Regions from separate parts of the Streptomyces sp. NBC_00873 genome, predicted to be linked through region 3. Evidence: riboswitches for the same ligand, from Rfam matches in the RefSeq annotation. Region 3 holds a riboswitch; each other region holds the start of a gene.
The links. A riboswitch is a leader RNA that binds a small molecule or an ion and turns the genes downstream of it on or off. The one in region 3 is predicted to bind thiamine pyrophosphate.

Region 1: it holds a riboswitch for thiamine pyrophosphate, as region 3 does, so the genes downstream of both, thiO (glycine oxidase ThiO) here and thiC (phosphomethylpyrimidine synthase ThiC) in region 3, are expected to answer to the same signal.
Region 2: it holds a riboswitch for thiamine pyrophosphate, as region 3 does, so the genes downstream of both, OH809_RS12800 (thiamine ABC transporter substrate binding subunit) here and thiC (phosphomethylpyrimidine synthase ThiC) in region 3, are expected to answer to the same signal.

Annotation. Positions count from the first base shown of each region.
Region 1 covers NZ_CP108803.1:6,725,978-6,732,920, forward strand. The annotation lists gene OH809_RS31045 (thiazole synthase) at 1-397, opposite strand, end outside; gene thiS (sulfur carrier protein ThiS) at 400-618, opposite strand; gene thiO (glycine oxidase ThiO) at 615-1,823, opposite strand; TPP riboswitch at 1,821-1,933, opposite strand; gene OH809_RS31060 (hypothetical protein) at 1,986-2,360, shown strand; gene OH809_RS31065 (NAD(P)/FAD-dependent oxidoreductase) at 2,589-3,842, shown strand; gene OH809_RS31070 (peptide-N4-asparagine amidase) at 3,960-5,708, shown strand; gene OH809_RS31075 (Rv2175c family DNA-binding protein) at 5,751-6,116, shown strand; gene thiE (thiamine phosphate synthase) at 6,244-6,897, shown strand.
Region 2 covers NZ_CP108803.1:2,870,823-2,877,765, reverse strand. The annotation lists gene OH809_RS12820 (phosphatidate cytidylyltransferase) at 1-697, shown strand, start outside; gene OH809_RS12815 (hypothetical protein) at 924-1,166, opposite strand; gene OH809_RS12810 (DUF6233 domain-containing protein) at 1,300-1,503, opposite strand; gene rlmN (23S rRNA (adenine(2503)-C(2))-methyltransferase RlmN) at 1,816-2,922, shown strand; TPP riboswitch at 2,964-3,080, shown strand; gene OH809_RS12800 (thiamine ABC transporter substrate binding subunit) at 3,154-4,275, shown strand; gene OH809_RS12795 (ABC transporter permease) at 4,392-6,041, shown strand; gene OH809_RS12790 (ABC transporter ATP-binding protein) at 6,064-6,943, shown strand, end outside.
Region 3 covers NZ_CP108803.1:4,604,353-4,611,295, reverse strand. The annotation lists gene OH809_RS21225 (cupin domain-containing protein) at 1-157, shown strand, start outside; gene OH809_RS21220 (DUF5326 family protein) at 286-498, shown strand; gene OH809_RS21215 (IclR family transcriptional regulator) at 745-1,515, shown strand; gene OH809_RS21210 (SsgA family sporulation/cell division regulator) at 1,617-2,054, shown strand; gene OH809_RS21205 (YibE/F family protein) at 2,136-3,473, opposite strand; TPP riboswitch at 3,544-3,677, shown strand; gene thiC (phosphomethylpyrimidine synthase ThiC) at 3,670-5,460, shown strand; gene OH809_RS21195 (DUF4241 domain-containing protein) at 5,597-6,856, shown strand.

The DNA.
Region 1 (6,943 bases), 2.1 Mb from region 3:
TGTACGGCAGGACGGTGAACCCGTCGTCCACGAGGATCTCCGCGGCGTCCAGCAGCTCGACCGGGTCGGGCAGCAGAGTCCGCTCGTCGGCCACGACCTCCAGCTTGATCCAGTCGGTGCTCAGCGCCTCGCGGGCCAGCCGGGCGGTCAGCACGGCCTCGCCCGCGGTGAAGCAGCCCGCCGTGTTCGGCAGGACGCGGATCGAGAGGCGTTCGAGGACGGAGAGGACCGAGCCCTGCACGGTCGGGTCGAGGCGGCGCATCGCGACGGTGGTCAGCTCGGTGCCGGACGCTGTCAGGGAGCGTTCGAGCACGTCGAGGCTGGGCGCCCCTCCCGTTCCCATGATCAGCCGGGAGCCGAACGTGGTGCCGCCGAGGGTGAAGAGATCGTCGGACATGGTCAGCCTCCCTGGACCGCGGTGAGGACTTCGATCCGGTCGCCGTCGGCGAGGGCGGCGGCCGACCAGCGGCTGCGCGGGACGACGGTCTCGTTGAGGGCCGCGGCGACCCCGGAGGGCGCCGCCGTCAGAGTCGCCACAAGGGTCTCCAGGGTGGTGCCCGCGGCGATCGGACGAGGATCGCCGTTCACGGAGACGGTGAGCGGAAGGGAGTCGGTCATGCGGGCTGCTCCTGACGTACGGAGGCGGAGGGCGGTACGGGGGCGGGTGCGAATCGTTCCGGGGCGAAGGGGTGGGCCACGGGGGGCAGCTCGCCGGTGGTCAGCAGCTCGGCCATGGCGTCACCGGTGACGGGGGTGAGCAGCACGCCGTTGCGGTGGTGGCCGGTGGCGAGGTGGAGGCCTGGCAGGGTGGTGGGGCCGAGCAGCGGGGCGTTGTCGGGGGAGGCGGGGCGAAGGCCGGCCCGGGTCTCGGTGAGCGGCAGTTCGGTGATGCCGGGCACCAGCTCGTGGGCGTCGCGCAGCAGCTCGTACACCCCGCCCGCCGTGACGGTGGTGTCCCAGCCCATCTCCTCGCTGGTCGCGCCGACGACGAGCTCGCCGTTCTCGCGCGGGACGAGATAGACGTGGCTGCCCCGGACCACGGCCCGCACGGTGCGGGTGAGGAACGGTGCGTAAGCGGCGGGCACGGTCAGCCGGAGCACCTGTCCCTTCACGGGCCGCACCGGGGGAACGACCTCGTCCGGCAGCCCGGCGAGCCGCCCGCTGAGGCTGCCCGCGGCGAGTACGACCTGGTCGGCGGCCAGCTCCGTACCGGCCGCGAGTACGGCTCCGGCGGCCCGGTCCCGTGCCACCCTGAGGCGTTCCACCCAGTCGCGGTGGAAGACCACCCCGGCCCGTTCGCAGGCCGTCAGCAGAGCGGCGGCCAGTCGGCGGGGATCGACCTGGTGGTCGCCGTCGACCCGCAGACCGCCGCGCACGCCCGGCGCCAGCATGGGCTCCAGCCGGCGGCACTCACGGCCGGTGAGCCACTCCGACTCCAACCCCGAACGCTGCTGCAGCAGATGCAGCTCCCGCAGATGGGCGCGGTCGTCGGAGTCCAGGGCGACCGCCAGGGTGCCGCAGGCGCGGAAGCCGATGTCCTGGCCGCTCGCCGCCTCCAGTTCGGCCGCGAAGGCCGGGTAGCGCGCGGCGGACGCGACATTGAGGCCGAGCAGCATCTGCTCGCCGTAGTGGAGTTCGGTGACGGCGGCGAGCATCCCGGCCGCGACCTGGGCGGCCCCGCCGCCCGGTTCGGGGTCGACGACCGCGGTGCGCAGACCGCGCTGCGCAGCCCGCCAGGCGGTCACCAGACCGATGATCCCGCCCCCGATGACGAGGACGTCGGATCCTTGTGCGCATACGGATGTGTTCCCGGAAGAACGCATGGGCGTCCAGCCCCTCCCTTCGCCGGCATGACCCGGATCAGGTTCGTACGGTCGGAGGCCGCTCAGCCTCCCTCTCAGCCCGGTGCGTCCGGGCTCCCGCGAGTGTCTTACGGTGGCCACCCTAGACCCCGTCCCCCCGGCCCCTGTAAGGGAGCAGCCATCGTGGCCCGTTCGCTCGACGGACTCGTCCTCTCGCCGGTCGCCGACCAGGCGCCGGGCCAGGTCGGCACCCGTACCCGCTTCACGTACCACGAGGAGGACGGCCGGATCTGGGCCGAGTACGCGGGCGGCGACGTGGTCCGGGGCCATCTCGTCGGCACCAGGACCGCCGATCGACTCGACTTCCTCCCCCATGGCCTCAAAGGCATGGGAGGTGCCCCCTCCGTCCAGTTGAAGCAGGACGGAACGACATCCTCCGGACACTGCCTCTCCACCGTCGTCGACCTCGCGGACGGCCGCGTACGGCTGGACGAGCGGTGGGAGTGGGAGTCGCAGGAGGGCAGCGGGACGAGCGTGGTCGAGGAACTGTCTAGCTGACGGACCGTCAGGTGTTTAAGGCCGACCGGCAATTGGGGGGTGGGTGAAGCAGGGGCTGGGGTGCGTGCATCGCAAGGCGGAGGATTGAGCCATGGCGAATGGGGCCTCCCCTGCTCGAGCGAAGCCGAGAGCTTAGGGAACATGGTGATGGACGACAACGCCGCGAGGTGCGTGCCCCAGCCCCGTGACGCCGCCCCCCTCAATCGCCGGTCGGTCTAGGGTGGACAGGTGAGCGAGCAGCAGACTGAGCAGCCGGACCGGCGGACCGAGCGCCGTATCGTCATCGTCGGTGCGGGCATGGCCGGTGTGCAGACCGCGGTGGCCCTGCGGGAACAGGGCTTCACCGGCCCGGTCACCCTGATCGGCGCCGAACCCCACCAGCCCTACGACCGGCCGCCGCTGTCCAAAGGGGTGCTGCTCGGCAAGGCCGAGGACTCCGCCTTCGACGTCGATTTCGATGCACTGGACATCGATCTGCAACTGGGCCGCGAAGTCACCGGTGTGCGCCCCGGCGCGCATGAGCTGGACACCCCGTCGGGACCCGTGCCCTACGACGTGCTGGTGATCGCGACCGGCGCCGAACCGGTCGTCCTGCCCGGCGCCGAGGGCGTTCCCGGCGTCCATCTGCTGCGCACCCTCGACGACGCGGCGCGGCTGCGCCCCGTCCTCGACGAGCAGCACGGCGTCGTGGTCGTCGGCGCGGGCTGGATCGGCGCCGAGTTCGCCACCGCGGCCCGCGCCGCGGGCTGCGAGGTCACCGTCGTCGAGGCCGCCGACCGGCCCCTCGCGGGCGCCATGCCCGCCGAGGTCGCCGCCCCGATGACCGCCTGGTACGCCGAGAGCGGCGCCGAACTCCTCACCGGAGCCCGGGTCGCCCGCATCGAACCCGGCCGGGTGATCCTCGCGGACGGCCGCACGATCCCGGCCGGAGCGGTCGTCGTCGGAATCGGCGCACGGCCCGCCACCGGCTGGCTGGCCGGCTCCGGCATCGCGCTCGGCCCCGACGGATCGGTGACCGCCGACGGGGCGCTGCACGCCTCGCTCCCCGATGTGTACGCGGTCGGTGACTGCGCCTCGTTCCCCTCCGCCCGGTACGGCGAACGCCTTCTCGTCCACCACTGGGACAACGCCCTCCAGGGCCCGCGGACCGCCGCCGCCAACATCATCGGCGCCGCTGCCGACGGTGACCCCGCGCCGCTGACGTACGACCCCGTGCCGTACTTCTGGTCCGAGCAGTTCGACCGGTTCGTGCAGTACGCGGGTCACCACGGGAGCGCCGACACCCTGCTGTGGCGCGGCGATCCCGCCAACCCCGCCTGGTCGGTGTGCTGGCTGCGCGACGGCGTCCTGGTCGCGGTCCTCGCCGTGGGCCGGCCGCGCGATCTGGCGCAGGGGCGCAAGCTCATCGAGGCGGGGGTGCGGCTCGATCCGGAGCGGGCCGGTGACCCGTCCGTACCGCTGAAGTCGGCGACTCGTCAGTAGGCGTACGGGCAACGAACGTTGACGTCCGCTATGTGGACAACCCCTTGGGCGGGGATAAAAGTTAGTGCACTGTGCATCTTTTAGAGTGCTCATTTCATATCTCTTCAAAGGATGCGCATGTTTCGACACAGATGGGCCCGCGCGCTGCGCGGAATCTCCATGGCCTCGGCGTCGATCGCCCTCGTCGGAGGCGCACTCGCCGCCCCGGCGTACGCGGGCACCGCTCCCCAGCCCGGTTCCAACCCGGCTGTCGACTACCAGGACCCGATCGACGCGCTGCCGCCGGTTTCCCGCCCGGACACCAAGCACTGCTCGGTGACGGCCGTCGACCACGACTTCGGCTACACCCTCGGCGGACCGCCGTACACCACCACGCTCACCCCGCCCGAGACGTGCAAGGGTCCGTGGAACAAGGTCGTCCTCGACTGGTCGGGCAGCGTGAAGGGGCGTCAGTACGACCGCCTCGCCGCGGTCTTCATCGGTGGCGCGGAGGTCTTCCGCACCAGCACCGCCGAGCCCGACGACGACGGCATCAGCTGGCACGTCGCCAAGGACATCACCGACTTCGCGCCGCTCCTCAAGGACCCGCAGAAGCTCCAGCTCGAACTGGGCAATGTCGTCAACGACACGTACACCGGCGTGTACAAGATCAACCTGAAGATCACGTACTACCAGGCCGACAAGCGTCACCCGGCCGCCACCACGGCCGACCGCATCGTCCCGCTCGGTAACACCGGCTCCACCGGCGCCCCCTGGATGAACGTCGGCAAGGGCGGCTCCACCCGCACCGAGGTCACCTTCCCGCGCAATCTGACCCGCGCGCGCCTGGAGGTCTACGCACGTGGGGGCGGCTGCGACGAGCAGTGGTTCGACGCGGTCCCCAGCGACCTGGCGGAAACCGCTCCGGACTACCTCTGCGGCGGCGGCCCCTACCGTGAGGTGCAGGTCGCGGTGGACGGACAGCCCGCCGGTCTCGCCCAGCCGTACCCCGTGGTGTACTCCGGCGGCATCGTGCCGACCCTGTGGCGCCCGATCCCGGCCATCGACCAGTTCAAGACCGAGGCGTACGACATCGACCTCACCCCCTTCGCGGGTCTGCTGGCCGACGGCAAGCCGCACGCCATCAGCATCACCCCGTACGGTGCGGCCGACGGCTGGACCGTCGACGGTTCGCTCTTCCTCGACACGGACGCGCACGCGTCCCGCACGAGCGGCAAGGTGACCACCAACACGCTCAGCCACACCCCGGTCGTGAAGACCGTCCAGACCCCGGGCAAGGACGGCTCCACGGACGTCTCCGTGTCGACCGGCCGCTCCTGGAAGATCTCGGGCTATGTCGAGACCTCGAAGGGCCGGGTCACCACCACCGTCGAGCAGGAATTCGCGTACACCAACACGGACACGGTCTCCAGGACCGGGCAGCAGCAGACGATGCACCAGCGCGACCACGGCGCCACCACGGTGACGACCACGACGGGCGGGCGTACCAGCGCACAGCGGCACGCCTGGTCCTACCCCATCGACGTCGACATGGACATCCCGGTCTACGGCGACTACAACAACTACGACCTGAGGGCCGCCGTCACCCAGCGCCGTGTGCTGATCGACACCTCCCGGACGGGCTCCGCGCGTACGTGGCGCACGGACGCCGTCACGGACGACACCGTGGACTCGACCGGCAACCTCGCCCGCACGGGCGGCGTGGTCACCGCCGCGGACGGAGCCTCGGCCGAGAAGTACCGGGGCACCACCGACACCGGAGCCTGCTACTCGCGTGTCCTGGAGTCCGCCCATGGCTGGATCACCAGCGACCAGCAGTCCGGTTGCCGCGTCGCGGACGTGGTTCGCGAGGCCCTGAAGGGATGAGTCCGGGTATCGGCTGTCAGTGCGGGATGGCAGGCTTGTCCTGTGACCGAGATTGACGCAAAGATCGATGCTCTCGTCCCTGCCTGGCTCCACCTCCCCGACATCGCAGAAATGTTCGATGTCGAGGTGACGCGTGTGCGGCAGCTGGTCAAGGAAGGCCAGCTCATCGCCGTACGACGTGGTGAGAACCGGGCGCTCCAGGTGCCTGCTGCCTTCATCGACGGCAACAAGGTGGTCAAGGGCCTCTCCGGCACCCTGACGCTCCTGAGGGACGACGGCTACTCCGACGAAGAGATGTTGGAATGGCTCTTCACCCCTGACCCGACCCTGCCGGGTACCCCCGCACAGGCGCTGAGCGAGAATCGCGGCACGGAGGTGAAGCGCCGCGCCCAGGCGCTCGCCGTCTGACCGGGACGGCCGTACGCGGGGTACGGGCCGTGCGCCTCTGCACGGCCCGTACCGCCGTATCGAGCCGCCCCGCCGTACCGCTCCGCAACCACCCGCCGTACCGCTCCGTCCCAAGGGGGACCGCACCATGCCCACGCCTCGCGCGCTGCTGTCCGACGCCCGGCTCTATCTGTGCACGGACGCCCGCAGGCGCGAGGGTGACCTCCCCGAGTTCCTCGACGCCGTGCTCTCCTCCGGAGTCGACATCGTCCAGCTGCGCGACAAGGGCATGGAAGCGGCCGAGGAGCTCGAACACCTCGCTGTCTTCGCCGACGCCTGCAGGCGCCACGGCACGCTCCTCGCGGTGAACGACCGGGCCGATGTCGCCCATGCCATCGGCTCCGATGTGCTCCACCTCGGCCAGGGGGACCTGCCCGTGCCCGCCGCCCGGGCCATCGTCGGCGGGGACGTGGTGATCGGCCGCTCCACACACGCCGAGTCCGAGGTCGACGCGGCCGTCGCCGAGCCCGGCGTGGACTACTTCTGCACCGGACCCTGCTGGCCCACCCCGACCAAGCCCGGCCGGCACGCCCCGGGCCTCGACCTCGTGCGGTACGCCGCCTCGCTCGGCGGGGCGCGCCCGTGGTTCGCCATCGGCGGGATCGACACGGACAACCTCGACGAGGTGCTGGACGCGGGGGCGCGCAGGGTCGTGGTCGTACGGGCCATCACCGAGGCCGACGACCCGGCTGCGGCCGCCGCCGGGCTCGCGAAGCGGATCAGGGCGCGCGCCGACGTCTGACAAGCACATCAGGAATGTCGCAGGGCATCCACGAACGACCGGGTCC
Region 2 (6,943 bases), 1.7 Mb from region 3:
CGTCGTCGGCCTCTGGGAGCTCACCTCCCGGCTGCAGGAGCGCAAGGGCATCAAGGCACCGCTCGTACCGCTCGCGATCGGCGGCGCGGCGATGATCGTGGCCGGCTATGTGCGCGGAGCCGAGGGCGCCTGGGTCGCCATGGCCCTGACCGCCCTGGCGGTGCTCGTCTGGCGGATGACCGAGCCGCCCGAGGGGTACCTCAAGGACGTCACGGCCGGTGTTTTCGCCGCGTTCTACGTACCCTTCCTGGCCACCTTCGTCGCGATGCTGCTGAGCGCCGACGACGGGCCGCAGCGGGTCCTCACCTTCCTCCTGCTGACCGTCGTCAGCGACACGGGCGCGTACGCGGTCGGCTGGCGCTTCGGGAAGCACAAGCTCGCGCCACGGATCAGCCCCGGGAAGACCCGCGAGGGACTGTTCGGAGCGGTCGCCTTCGCGATGGTCGCCGGTGCGCTGTGCATGCAGTTCCTGATCGACGACGGCACCTGGTGGCAGGGGCTGCTGCTCGGCCTGGCGGTCGCTGCCAGCGCCACTCTGGGCGACCTGGGCGAGTCCATGATCAAGCGGGATCTCGGGATCAAGGACATGGGCACGCTGCTCCCCGGTCACGGCGGGATCATGGACCGACTGGACTCGCTGCTGCCGACCGCTCCGGTGGTCTGGCTCCTGCTGGTGCTTTTCGTCGGCTCCAGCTGAGAAGCCGGGCCGGCGCCCAGCCTGACCTGCGTTTTTATGAGTGAGGGTCCGTGATCCACAGGATGGCGGGCCCTCACTCCTCTGTCTGCGCGATGAGCCGGACTCGGCAGGCGCAGGCTTCCGCGGGGTGATGTCGAACGATGCGAGGGGCCGCGGTCCGAGGTACGGGAAGGCGTGCAGCCGGAGTTGTGTCTCCGTCGTCGCCCGAGACGCCGGGGGACAGCCCTTAGGCCGCGCCGTATTCGTGCGGTCTCCCGCCCTGCCACTTCACCCACCGGGGGTCGTCCAGCACGTCATCGGCGTCCGGCAGTCCGGCGCGGCGCAGGAACTCGACCACGTCGGCGTCGCTGTGAGCGAGGCCCGCGGTCTGAGCGCGGATCGTGACCCGACGGCCACCCGCTCCCGCTGCTCGGTGCACGGTGATCGGTACGTCACACGTGTCCTCGGGGTCCGACAGCTCGTGGCTCAAAGCACTCCTGGCTCTCTTGGCTTTCTGTCAGGCCGGCGCTACGGGCAAGCCGCGATGCCGTCCTCTGTAAGGCCGACCGGCAATTGGAGGGGCGGCGTCACGGGGCTGGGGCACGCACCTCGCGGCGTTGTCGTCAATCACCTTGGCTCCGCCATGGCCCAATCCTCCGCCTTGCGATGCACGCACCCCAGCCCCGCTCCTTCACCCACCCCCCATTGCCGGTCGGCCTAAGTGCGCGCAGGGCCTGATCGCGCCGCGTCGTCCGCGTTCTCTGTCCGCTCATGCCACAGTCGCCCGTGCGGACGGCGTCGGTCTGGGGCGCGCCACCCGCGTTCATCCGGCTCGGCGGTGGTGCGATCTGTTCGCCCGGCCGACACGCCTGCCACTCGCGCACGATGCGCAGGTCACTGGACGAGAGAGATTTTCGGACACATATTCGATTCTAAGTGGCGGTGGGCTGCTGTGCGCACCACGTGCGTGTCGTGCGATCGGTCACGGTCCGCGGGCGCGGCCGGGCCGTCTGTGGGCCGTCGGGGCCGCCAATGGCGACCGGCAAGGAGCACCGTCGACCGGGCGCGGTCGCACCCTGTCCCGCCTGAGCCGGCGACGACTGCTGGCACCACGGCGTGTCTGCGACACTGGAGAAACCATGCCTAAGCCCGGAGAACTCACTTTCGTCGCGCCCCGCGGAGCCAAGAAGCCGCCGCGGCACCTCGCCGACCTCACGCCCGCCGAGCGCAAGGAAGCCATCGCCGCGATCGGCGAGAAGCCGTTCCGCGCGCAGCAGCTGTCACAGCACTACTTCGCGCGGTACGCGCACGACCCGGCCGAGTGGACCAACATCCCGGCCGGTTCACGGGACAAGCTCGCCGAGGCGATGTTCCCCGACCTGATGTCCGTGGTCCGGCACATCAGCTGCGACGACGACACCACCCGTAAGACGCTGTGGAAGCTGCACGACGGGACGCTGGTCGAGTCCGTCCTGATGCGCTACCCGGAGCGGGTGACGATGTGCATCTCGTCGCAGGCCGGATGCGGGATGAACTGCCCGTTCTGCGCGACGGGGCAGGCCGGTCTGGACCGCAACCTGTCGACCGCCGAGATCGTCCACCAGATCGTGGACGGCATGCGGGCGTTGCGTGACGGGGAGGTTCCGGGCGGGCCCGCGCGGCTCTCCAACATCGTCTTCATGGGCATGGGCGAGCCGCTCGCCAACTACAAGAGGGTGGTTGGCGCGATTCGCCGGCTGACCGACCCGGAGCCGGACGGTCTCGGTCTTTCGCAGCGCGGCATCACCGTCTCCACCGTGGGCCTGGTGCCGGCCATGCTGCGCTTTGCCGACGAGGGCTTCAAGTGCCGCCTCGCCGTCTCGCTGCACGCGCCGGACGACGAGCTGCGGGACACGCTCGTGCCGGTGAACACGCGCTGGAAGGTACGCGAGGTGCTGGACGCGGCGTGGGAGTACGCGGAGAAGTCCGGCCGTCGGATCTCCATCGAGTACGCGCTGATCCGCGACATCAACGACCAGGCCTGGCGCGGTGACCTGCTCGGCCGACTCCTCAAAGGCAAGCGCGTCCATGTCAACCTGATCCCGCTCAACCCGACGCCCGGCTCGAAGTGGACCGCTTCCCGGCCCGAGGACGAGAAGGCGTTCGTCGATGCGATCGCCTCCCACGGAGTGCCCGTGACCGTGCGGGACACCCGCGGCCAGGAGATCGACGGGGCCTGCGGGCAGCTGGCGGCATCCGAGCGCTGAGGCCGAAAGGGCCCGTGTAACCTGGGCCCGAAATCAACTTCATATTCCGACAGGGGAGCGCCACAGCGCTGAGAGTGCGGCACCGAGGACAGGTTGGCCGCAGACCCTCTGAACCTCGCCCGGGTCATTCCGGGTAGGAAGTTCGGTCATCAACTCATGCTGTTGCGCCCTGCCCGCTTCTCCAAGGGCAGGGCCGCGTCTCTTCCTGGTCAAACCCAGGAGGAATTCATAATGAGCACCACCCGCACCACGCGCGGGACCAAGCAGCTCGCGGCGACGGCCCTCGCCGCCGCGCTCGGCGTCACGGCACTGGCCGGCTGCGGCAGTTCCGACGACTCGGCGTCAGGGGCCGGTGACACGAAGGGCTCCGGCTCCAAGACCGTGACCCTTGTCAGCCACGACTCGTTCAACGCCTCCAAGGACGTGCTGAAGGCGTTCACGCAGGAGACCGGCTACACGGTCAAGGTGCTGAAGAGCGGTGACGCAGGCGCTGCCCTCAACCAGGAGATCCTGACCAAGGGCTCCCCGCGAGGTGATGTGTTCTTCGGCGTCGACAACACGCTGCTCTCCCGGGCCCTCGACAACGGACTGTTCACCCCGTACGAGGCGAAGGGCATCGACCGGGTCGCGGCAGACGCCCAGCTGGACGCGGCCAAGCACCGGGTCACTCCGATCGACACCGGCGACATCTGCATCAACTACGACAAGAAGTACTTCGCCGACAAGAAGCTCGCGCCGCCGAAGACCTTCGACGACCTGGCGAAGCCCGCGTACAAGAACCTTCTCGTCACCGAGAACGCCGCGACCTCGTCGCCCGGTCTCGGCTTCCTCCTCGGCACCGTCGCCACCTACGGCGAGAGCGGATACCAGGACTACTGGAAGAAGCTGAAGAGCAACGGCGTGAAGGTGGTCGACGGCTGGGAGCAGGCGTACAACGAGGAGTTCTCCGGGTCCGCGGGCGGCACGAAGGCCAAGGCGGACCGGCCGCTCGTCGTCTCGTACGCCTCCAGCCCGCCGGTCGAGGTGCTCTACGCGAAGCCGCAGCCGAGCGAGGCTCCGACCGGTGTCGCGACAGGGACGTGCTTCCGTCAGATCGAGTTCGCCGGTCTGCTGAACGGCGCGAAGAACGAGGCGGGCGGCAAGGCGCTGCTGGACTTCCTGATCAGCAAGAAGTTCCAGGAGGACATGCCGCTCAACATGTTCGTGAACCCCGTCACCAAGGACGCGAAGCTGCCGGAGCTCTTCACGGAGTTCGGCGCTACGGTCGACAGGCCCACCACCGTGGCCCCGGACGCCATCGCCAAGAACCGTGAGCAGTGGGTCCAGTCGTGGTCCTCGCTCGTAGTGAAGTAGCGAAGAGTCCCGTACGCGGTCCGGGCGCGGGCGGGAAGGGTTCGCGCGCCCGGTCCGGGCTCGCGGATCCCCGGCGCGCGGGGGCGTGGCGGGGGAGCGTGGTGCGGCTCGGTCTGATGGCCGTGCCCGTCACGTTCTTCGCGCTGTTCTTCGCCTACCCCGTCGTCGCGATCGTCGGCCGCGGGCTGAAGGCCGACGGCGCCTGGCAGTTCGGCCGGATCGGCGAGGTGCTGACCCGGCCGGACATCCTCGACGTCCTCTGGTTCACTACCTGGCAGGCCCTCGCGTCGACCGCGCTGACCCTGTTGATCGCGCTGCCCGGTGCGTATGTCTTCGCCCGCTTCGACTTCCCCTGCAAGCAGGTGCTGCGGGCGGTCGTCACCGTGCCGTTCGTCCTGCCGACCGTTGTCGTGGGGACGGCCTTCCTGGCGCTGCTGGGGCGCGGCGGTTTCCTCGACGAACTGGCGGGCGTGCGTCTCGACACCACGGTGTGGGCGATCCTGCTCGCCCATGTCTTCTTCAACTACGCGGTCGTCGTGCGGACCGTCGGCGGACTGTGGTCGCAGCTCGACCCGCGGCAGGAGGAGGCAGCCCGGGTGCTGGGCGCCGGGCGGTTCGCGGCGTGGCGGCGGGTCACTCTGCCGGCCCTCGCGCCCGCGGTGGCCGCCGCTGGGCTGATGGTCTTCCTCTTCACGTTCACCTCCTTCGGGGTCGTACAGATCCTCGGCGGTCCGGCCTACTCCACGCTGGAGGTCGAGATCTACCGGCAGACCGCCCAGCTCCTCGACCTTTCGACAGCCGCCGTGCTGACGCTGGTTCAGTTCGCCGCGGTCGGCGCGATCCTGGCCGTGCACGCGTGGACCGTGCGGCGCAGGGAAACGGCGCTGAAGCTGGTCGATCCGGCGCAGACCTCCCGCAGGCCGCGCGGCACCGGGCAGTGGGCGCTGCTCGGCGGGGTCCTGCTGACGGTGCTGGTGTTGATCCTGCTGCCGCTCGGTGTGCTCGTGGAACGTTCGCTGGACACCCCCGGCGGCTACGGCTTCGGCTACTACCGCGCCCTGCAGTCCGCGGAGGCGAGCGGCAGCACGTTCCTGGTCGCACCTCTCGAAGCGATCGGGAACTCAATGCAGTACGCGCTGGTCGCGACTGTGATCGCGCTGATCGTCGGCGGGCTGGCGGCGGCCGCGCTGACGCTCCCCCAGCCTCGAACGGACTCGGCCGGGGGGACCCCCCTGGCCGGGCGGCTGGCCCGGGGTTTCGACGCGCTGCTGATGCTGCCTCTCGGGGTGTCCGCCGTCACCGTCGGCTTCGGTTTTCTGATCACGCTGGACAGGCCCCCGCTGGACCTGCGGACTTCGTGGATCCTGGTGCCGCTCGCCCAGGCGCTGGTCGGCGTTCCCTTTGTCGTACGGACGATGCTGCCGGTCCTGCGGGCGGTGGACGGGCGGCTCCGGGAGGCGGCGGCGGTGCTCGGGGCGTCGCGGCTGCGGGCCTGGCGCGAGGTCGATCTGCCGCTGGTGCGAAGAGCGGTGCTGGTCGCGGCGGGCTTCGCGTTCGCCGTGTCGCTCGGCGAGTTCGGGGCGACGGTGTTCATCGCGCGGCCCGACAACCCGACCCTGCCGGTGGCCGTGGCGCGGCTGCTGGGACGGTCCGGGGAGCTCAACTACGGGCAGGCGATGGCGCTCAGCACGATTCTGATGCTGGTGTGCGCGGTGTCGCTGCTGCTGCTCGAACGTATCCGCCCCGACCGGTCCGGGGAGTTCTGACGATGCTCGGGGTGTTCTGGACATGCTGACACTGGAATCCGCCACGGTCCTCTTCGGGAAGCGGGCGGCGCTCGACGCGGTGGATCTGAGGGTCGCGGACCACGAGATCGTCTGCGTCCTGGGGCCCAGCGGCAGCGGCAAGTCGACCCTGTTGCGCGTGGTCGCCGGACTGCACCCGCCGGACGGCGGCCGGGTGCTCCTCGACGGCGTCGACCAGACCGGCGTTCCGGTGCACCGGCGCGGTCTCGGCCTGATGTTCCAGGATCATCAGCTCTTTCCGCACCGGGACGTCGGCGCCAACGTCGCCTTCGGGCTGCGCATGCGCGGTGTCACACGCGGCGACCAGGACCGCAGGGTCGCCGAACTCCTCGAACTGGTGGGCTTGCCCGGCGCCGAACGGCGGGCCGTCGCCGCGCTGTCCGGCGGCGAACAGCAGCGTGTCGCCCTCGCGCGGGCGCTCGCCCCGCGGCCGAAGCTGCTGATGCTGGACGAGCCGCTCGGCCAGCTGGACCGCAGTCTGCGCGAACGCCTCGTCGTCGAACTGCGCACCCTGTTCGCCCGGTTGGGGACGACGGTGCTCGCCGTCACTCACGACCAGGGCGAGGCCTTCGCCCTCGCCGACCGGGTCATCGTGATGCGCGACGGGCGGATCGCCCAGGCGGGCACCCCGTTGGAGGTCTGGCAGCGCCCCGCCTCCGCCTTCGTCGCCCGGTTCCTCGGCTTCGACAACGTGGTGGACGCGACGGTGACCGGCGCGGCGGCCGGTACGGCGTGGGGAAAGGTGCCGGTGATGGAGGGCTCGCCGCAGGGCCCGTGCGCTCTGCTGGTGCGTCCGGCGGGCGTACTGCTCGGATCCCCGGAGTCAGGGCTGCGCTGCACGGTCGGCGCGCGCACCTTCCGGG
Region 3 (6,943 bases):
CATCGTCAGCGGTCGTGCCTCGATCACCGTGGGCATGGAGACCACGCAGGTGGGCCGGGGAAGCGTGGTGTACGTACCGGCCGGGGTGGCCCACAAGTTCCACCACATCACCGAGGATCTGCGGGTCATGGTGGTCTTCTCTCCACCCGAGAGCTGAGCCTGGCTCTCAGGGATCCCTCGGGGTTCGATCAGGGGAGATCAGGGGCTCCGGAGCCCTCGCTGGCGGCCCCCGCGCCTCTAGCATCGAGTCAAGGTACTCACAGGAATGAGGTAGGGACGATGGCTGTGCGGGAGATATTCGCGGGGATGCCCTGGTGGGTGAAGTGGGTCGCGGTGCCCGTCATCGCGATCGTGGTGTTCGGCGGTCTGATCGCCAGCGTGATCGGGTTCGTGATCGGTCTGCTCTTCAAAGTCCTGGTGTTCGTCATCCTGGTCGGTGGCCTCGTTTTCGTCGTACGGAAGTTCATGTCCTCCTCGTCCTCGCGCGGCGACTGGTAGGGGCGGGCGGACACCAGTCGGGCAATTAGCCCAGCTGAGCTAAGCACAGGGCGAAACGACGCCCCTTGCTTACACGGCCGATACAGTGGCAGTCCGCTGCCGATGCCTGGGAAGTAACTGTTCGTTACCGCTGTGCCCAGTGGTTTGTGCATACGTCCGGCCTCCGGACCTCAGGTTCGCGGCAGGACCGTGGGGGCGGCCCCCACGGACGGGCCGACCGCCCGTCGCCATGCCTGGGGGTGACTTTTGACCACGGCATCGAGCACCGCTGTTCCGACGTTGATCGGTTCGGTTCAGCGGGCGTTGAGGCTGTTGGAGGCTGTGGGCGCCCATCGGGACGGGGCGCCCGCGAAGCAGCTCGCACGGGAAGCAGGACTTCCTCTTCCTACTGCCTATCACCTGCTGCGCACCCTCACCCATGAGGGCTACCTGCGCCGCGCGAACGGTGTTTTCCTCTTCGGCACTGCCGCCGAGAGGCTCGTCGACGACGGCTGTCTGCAGAATCGTCGCAGCAGAATGCCGCAGTCGCCGGCCCGCTGGCGCGACATCATCGGTGCGCCGGTCTACTGCGCCGTCTACCGCGAGGGTGAGATCGAACTCATCGCGGTCGCCGACACCCCCGCGGCGCCCGCGGTGGACGAGTGGGCCTCGTTCCGGGAGACCGGGCATGCCCATGCGCTCGGTCAGTGTCTGCTCAGCCAGCTCGACGAGAAGGCCCGTGAGGACCATCTGGACCGTCACCCTGTGCGGCCTCTCACCCGCTATTCGGTGCGGGACCGACCGGCGCTTCTTGAGCGTTTGAGGTCGTTGGAGCGAGTGGAACCTGTCATCGAGCGACAGGAGTACGCCCTGGGGACGGTCTGCGCGGCCATCCCGATCACGGCCGGATTCACTGCAGCCGCCATGGCGATTTCCATGCCTCTCGACCAGGAAGATCGATTGCTCCCCGCAGTCGAACGACTACGTGGCGAAGTGGCAAGCCTCTTGCGTTCGTTCGTGTTCTCTATCAGTATCTGAAAAATCACTCCTTGTGATCTGCTATCGCGTGCACCACGATGGCGTCAATAGGGCCATGGGGGATCATTCCTGGCCAGATTCAACTACTGCGGGGTTGGACGATGCGCGAGTCGGTTCAAGCTGAGGTCATGATGAGCTTTCTCGTTTCCGAGGAGCTCTCATTCCGTATCCCGGTGGAACTCCGGTACGAGGTGTGCGATCCGTATGCGATCCGGATGACCTTCCACCTGCCCGGCGACGCCCCCGTCACCTGGGCTTTCGGCCGTGAGCTGCTGCTGGACGGCCTCAACAGCCCCAGCGGCGACGGCGATGTGCACATCAGCCCCACGGAGCCCGAGGGACTCTCCGACGTACACATCCGGCTGCAGGTCGGGACGGATCGCGCCCTGTTCAGGGCCGGGACAGCGCCACTCGTTGCGTTTCTCGACCGCACGGACAAGCTCGTGCCCCTGGGGCAGGAGTGCACGCTGAGTGACTTCGAGGGCAGCCTGGAAGAGGCGCTCGGCCGGATCCTGGCCAAGGAACAGAACGCCGGCTGAGGAAGAACTGCGCGGACGGCCTACCGGCCGATCGAACGCCGTATCTGCCGAACGGGTGATATGTGCTCCGCGTCGAGGTGCTCAATGCCTCGCCCTGCGACGCCGGCCCCTCCCGCCCCGTACGGGCGCCGAAGCTCCTGCTTCCGCGCCGAGCCCTGTGCGGTCCGCGGAGACGACCATTGCCGCGAGCACCGTCGTCACCGGCACCGAGGCGACCAGTCCGATCGAGCCGACCAGCGTCCGGACGATCTCCTCCGCCACGAGCTCGCTGTTGGCCACCGTCCCCACGCTGCTCTGCGCGATCGAGAACAGCAGCAGGAGGGGAAGCGCGGCGCCTGCGTAGGCGAGCACCAGCGTATTGACCACCGAGGCGATGTGGTCGCGACCGATCCTGATCCCTGCCCGGTACAGCTTTCGCGCACCCATGGTCGGGTCCGCCTGGTGCAGCTCCCAGACCGCCGACGTCTGGGTGACCGTCACGTCGTCGAGCACACCGAGCGAACCGATGATGACGCCGGCCAGCAGCAGGCCGCTCATGTCGATGTGCGGGTAGAGGCCGTGGATCAGACCGGTGCTGTCGTCGGTGTTCCCCGTCAGGCTCGCCCAGCCGATGAAGAGCGAACCGAGCAGCCCGATCAGCAGCAATGAGATCAGCGTGCCGATGACCGCGACCGAGGTACGTGCGGTCAGGCCATGACACATGTAGAGCGCGATGAGCATGATCGCGCTGGCACCGACGACCGCGACGAGCAGCGGATTCGACCCCTGAAGGATCGCGGGGAGGATGAACAGGGTCAGTACGGCGAACGACACCGCGAGCGCGACCAGCGCCATCAACCCGCGCATTCTGCCGACGACGACCACTGCGAGAGCAAAGAGCCCGGCCAGCAGCGCCATCGGGAACGTCCGGTTCACATCCGTCACGGAGTACTGCAGGTCATGGGGTGCGTCGGGGGCGTACGCCACGATCACGCCCTGACCCTCGCGCAACTGCCGAGGGGCGTCGGGCTGAACGATCTCGACGAACGTGCGCCCCTTGTCGTGCCCGGTCGTCACCTCGACCGTGGCCTTCCCGCACAGCCCCGGTTCCTGACCGGCGCCCGTGTCCCCCGATGGCGTCGTGGTGCCGCCCGTGACCGGCGTCTGCGCGGCATTCACGTCATTGCAGTCGACCTTGTCGACGCTCACCACCTTGCCCTGCTGGCTCTGCCGGTCGAAACCGACACCGGTGCGCTCGTGCGCGGGCGCACCGCCCGGCCAGAGAACCACCAGGCCGACAACGACCGCGGTGGCGAACGGGATCAGTACGGCCGCGATGACCTTGCGCAGATGTGTGGAGACCGGCGCAGCAGGGCCGTGGCTGTGCGAATGCCCGTGCTGATGGCTCTGCGATCCGGGGGCGCTCTGAAGGGACGTCACCGGTCGATCATCGCAAGAAGGAACAGGCCCTCTGTCCAGCACGCCGGAACAGGCGATAGCGTGGTGGCACCTTTGCACACGCGGGAGCTCGGAGCACCGGGCTGAGAGGGCGCTGATATCCGTACATCCGTACGGGACAGGCTGCGCCGACCGCCGAACCTGTTACCGGGTAATGCCGGCGTAGGGAGTAGGTCTCATGACCACATCGGACGCACGCACGCCTGCCTCGAACCAGAGCGACGAGGCCGGCACGTCCATCGGCTGGCACAAGGGATACGTCCAGGGCTCGCGCCCGGACATCCAGGTGCCGGTCCGAAAGGTGCACCTCACCAACGGCAAGACCGTGACGCTGTACGACACGTCGGGGCCGTACACCGATCCCGCCACCGAAACCGACGTACGGCGCGGTCTTGCACCCCTGCGGGAGAACTGGATCACCGCCCGCGGCGACACGGAGGAGTACGTGGGCCGCCCCGTCCGCCCCGAGGACGACGGGCTCAAGCACACCTCGCCGCGCGGCGGACTGCGTAACCTCGACGCCGTCTTCCCCGGCCGTCCGCGCCGTCCGCGCCGCAGCCGCGACGGGCAGCCCGTCACCCAGCTCGTGTACGCCCGCCGGGGCGAGATCACCCCGGAGATGGAGTACGTGGCGATCCGGGAGAACGTCGAACCCGAGGTCGTACGCAAGGAGATCGCGGCCGGCCGGGCGGTCCTGCCGGCCAACGTCAACCACCCGGAGACCGAGCCGATGATCATCGGCAAGCGGTTCCTGGTGAAGGTCAACGCCAACATCGGCAACTCCGCGGTCACTTCCTCCATCGAGGAGGAGGTCGAGAAGATGACCTGGGCGACGCGGTGGGGCGCCGACACGGTCATGGATCTCTCCACCGGCCGCAACATTCACACCACCCGCGAGTGGGTGCTGCGCAACTCCCCCGTGCCGATCGGCACCGTGCCCCTCTACCAGGCACTCGAAAAGGTCGACGGCAGGGCGGAGGAGCTGACCTGGGAGATCTACAAGGACACTGTGATCGAGCAGGCCGAGCAGGGCGTCGACTACATGACGGTCCACGCCGGCGTGCGGCTGCCGTATGTCCCGCTCACCGCCCGGCGCAAGACCGGGATCGTTTCCCGCGGCGGGTCGATCATGGCCGCGTGGTGCCTGGCGCACCACAAGGAATCGTTCCTGTACGAGAACTTCGAGGAGCTCTGCGAGATCCTCGCGACGTACGACGTGACGTACTCGCTGGGCGACGGACTGCGCCCCGGCTCGATCGCCGACGCCAACGACGAGGCGCAGTTCGCCGAACTGCGCACGCTGGGCGAGCTCAACTCGGTCGCCAAGCGGTTCGGCGTCCAGACCATGATCGAGGGCCCGGGCCATGTCCCGATGCACAAGATCAAGGAGAACATCGACCTCCAGCAGGAGATCTGCGAGGAGGCACCGTTCTACACGCTCGGCCCGCTGACCACCGATATCGCCCCGGCGTACGACCACATCACCTCGGGCATCGGCGCGGCGATGATCGCCTGGTGGGGGACGGCGATGCTCTGTTACGTCACGCCCAAGGAGCACCTGGGCCTGCCCAACCGGGACGACGTGAAGACGGGCGTCATCACCTACAAGATCGCGGCCCACGCTGCGGACCTCGCCAAGGGGCACCCGGGGGCGCAGGACTGGGACGACGCGCTGTCGGACGCGCGGTTCGAGTTCCGCTGGGAGGACCAGTTCAACCTGGCACTCGACCCGGACACGGCACGGGAGTTCCACGACGAGACGCTGCCGGCCGAGCCGGCGAAGACGGCCCACTTCTGCTCGATGTGCGGCCCGAAGTTCTGCTCGATGAAGATCAGCCGAAGCATCTCGGAGCAGTTCGGCGGCGACGAGCCCGCGGCGACCGAGGCCGAGATCGCCGAGGGCATGATGAAGAAGTCGGCGGAGTTCGCGGCCGCGGGCAACCGGGTGTACCTCCCGCTCACCGACTGAGCACGCCGTACCGGAACGGCCCACGCCCCCCGGAAGCCGCCGGGGGACGCGCGGGCCGCTCCACAGGCCACCCGCCGGGTGTCGGTGGGAGCCGTTACGTTTCTCGCGTGTGCAGGCCGGAAGCGGAGACGCAGGGGTGAGTGACGTGGAATCGGTTGTTCTGGTCTCCTATGCGGAGGGGTGGGATCTCGCCGCGCGTGCGCTGTGGAGGCCGCTGACCCCCGAGGCGGCGACGGACCGGGACTCGGCCGGATTGCCGTATGCCGTCGCGTACTGGATCACAGGACGGAACGAGCCGGTCGAGGTCCGTCTGGTGTCCTGGCAGGACCACTACACGGGTGTGTGGCTGTACGACGAGCAGGGCCGGCGTACACATCGGCTGGAGCTGCGCCTCCTCGACGACCGGCTGTTCCACCGTCAGGTGGAGAGCTGGCTCTATGCCGGGCCGGACATGCCGGAGTTCGACCGCACCTGCGCGCGGACGAAGCTGCGCATGCATCCGGGCCGCCGGGGAAGGACCTCGTGGGAGCCCCAGGGGGACGCGGGTTCCAGATTCGACACCCTGGCCGATGTCACCGAGGAGCAGCAGTGGTTGGCCGTGCCCGGGTTCGCCGACTGGCCGCTCTTCTCCGCCGAGCAGCAGGGACTGGCCGGGCCACTGGTGTTCCGGAACGCGGAGGCGCCCGAGGGGAGAGCCATCGGCCGGCCGGAGGACGCATGGCGACCTCCCCGACCGGCCGGTCCCGGCCACCTGGACGCCTTGTTCCGGCCCGGTACGCGCATGTCCACCCGTGACTTCCCCGTAATGACGGTCCTGGAGCCGAGCCCATGCGGGACACTCCGCGTGCCCGGCGGCCTGCTGGCCGTCGACTGTCCCGGAAACGACGAGGGGCCGAGAATTACGGTCACCGTCCCGCCCGGCGAGTACGTACTCGAAGAGGCGCGGGTCAGCGTCGGGTACGACTGCGAGTGGACCGGCGGCTGGGTGACCCGTACGGACACAACTGTCGTTCGGCTGCGGGTGAGTGACGCTCTTGTCGTGTCCTGGGAAATGGCCCTGGGTACGGACGACGATGTCCGGCTGCTCGGGGACGGCGAGGCGTATGGATTCAGCACGGACGGCGCCACCGGCTGCTTCGCCGACGCCGCGGCCTGGGAGCCCTTGCGGACGCTCTTCGAACGGGCGTTGATCGAGGGCGATCCGGAAGCCGGAGAGCATCTCTCCGATTCCATGTACATCCTGCGGACGGCGGACGAGACCTCGGCTGCCGATCTGATGGCGTTCGCGACGTGTGGGGACGGCACCTATCCCGTCTGGGTGGGGCGGTCGGCGTCAGGGAACGTCGTCTGCGTGGATGTGAAGGTGGACTACCTGCCCGACCTCAAGGTGCTCTGAGCCGGGAGACTGTGAGACCTGTCCCGGAGCGGTGCACTTCTTTGTACGGCGTACCGCACGGCTGTCGGTGCGACCGGGAGTACGGGA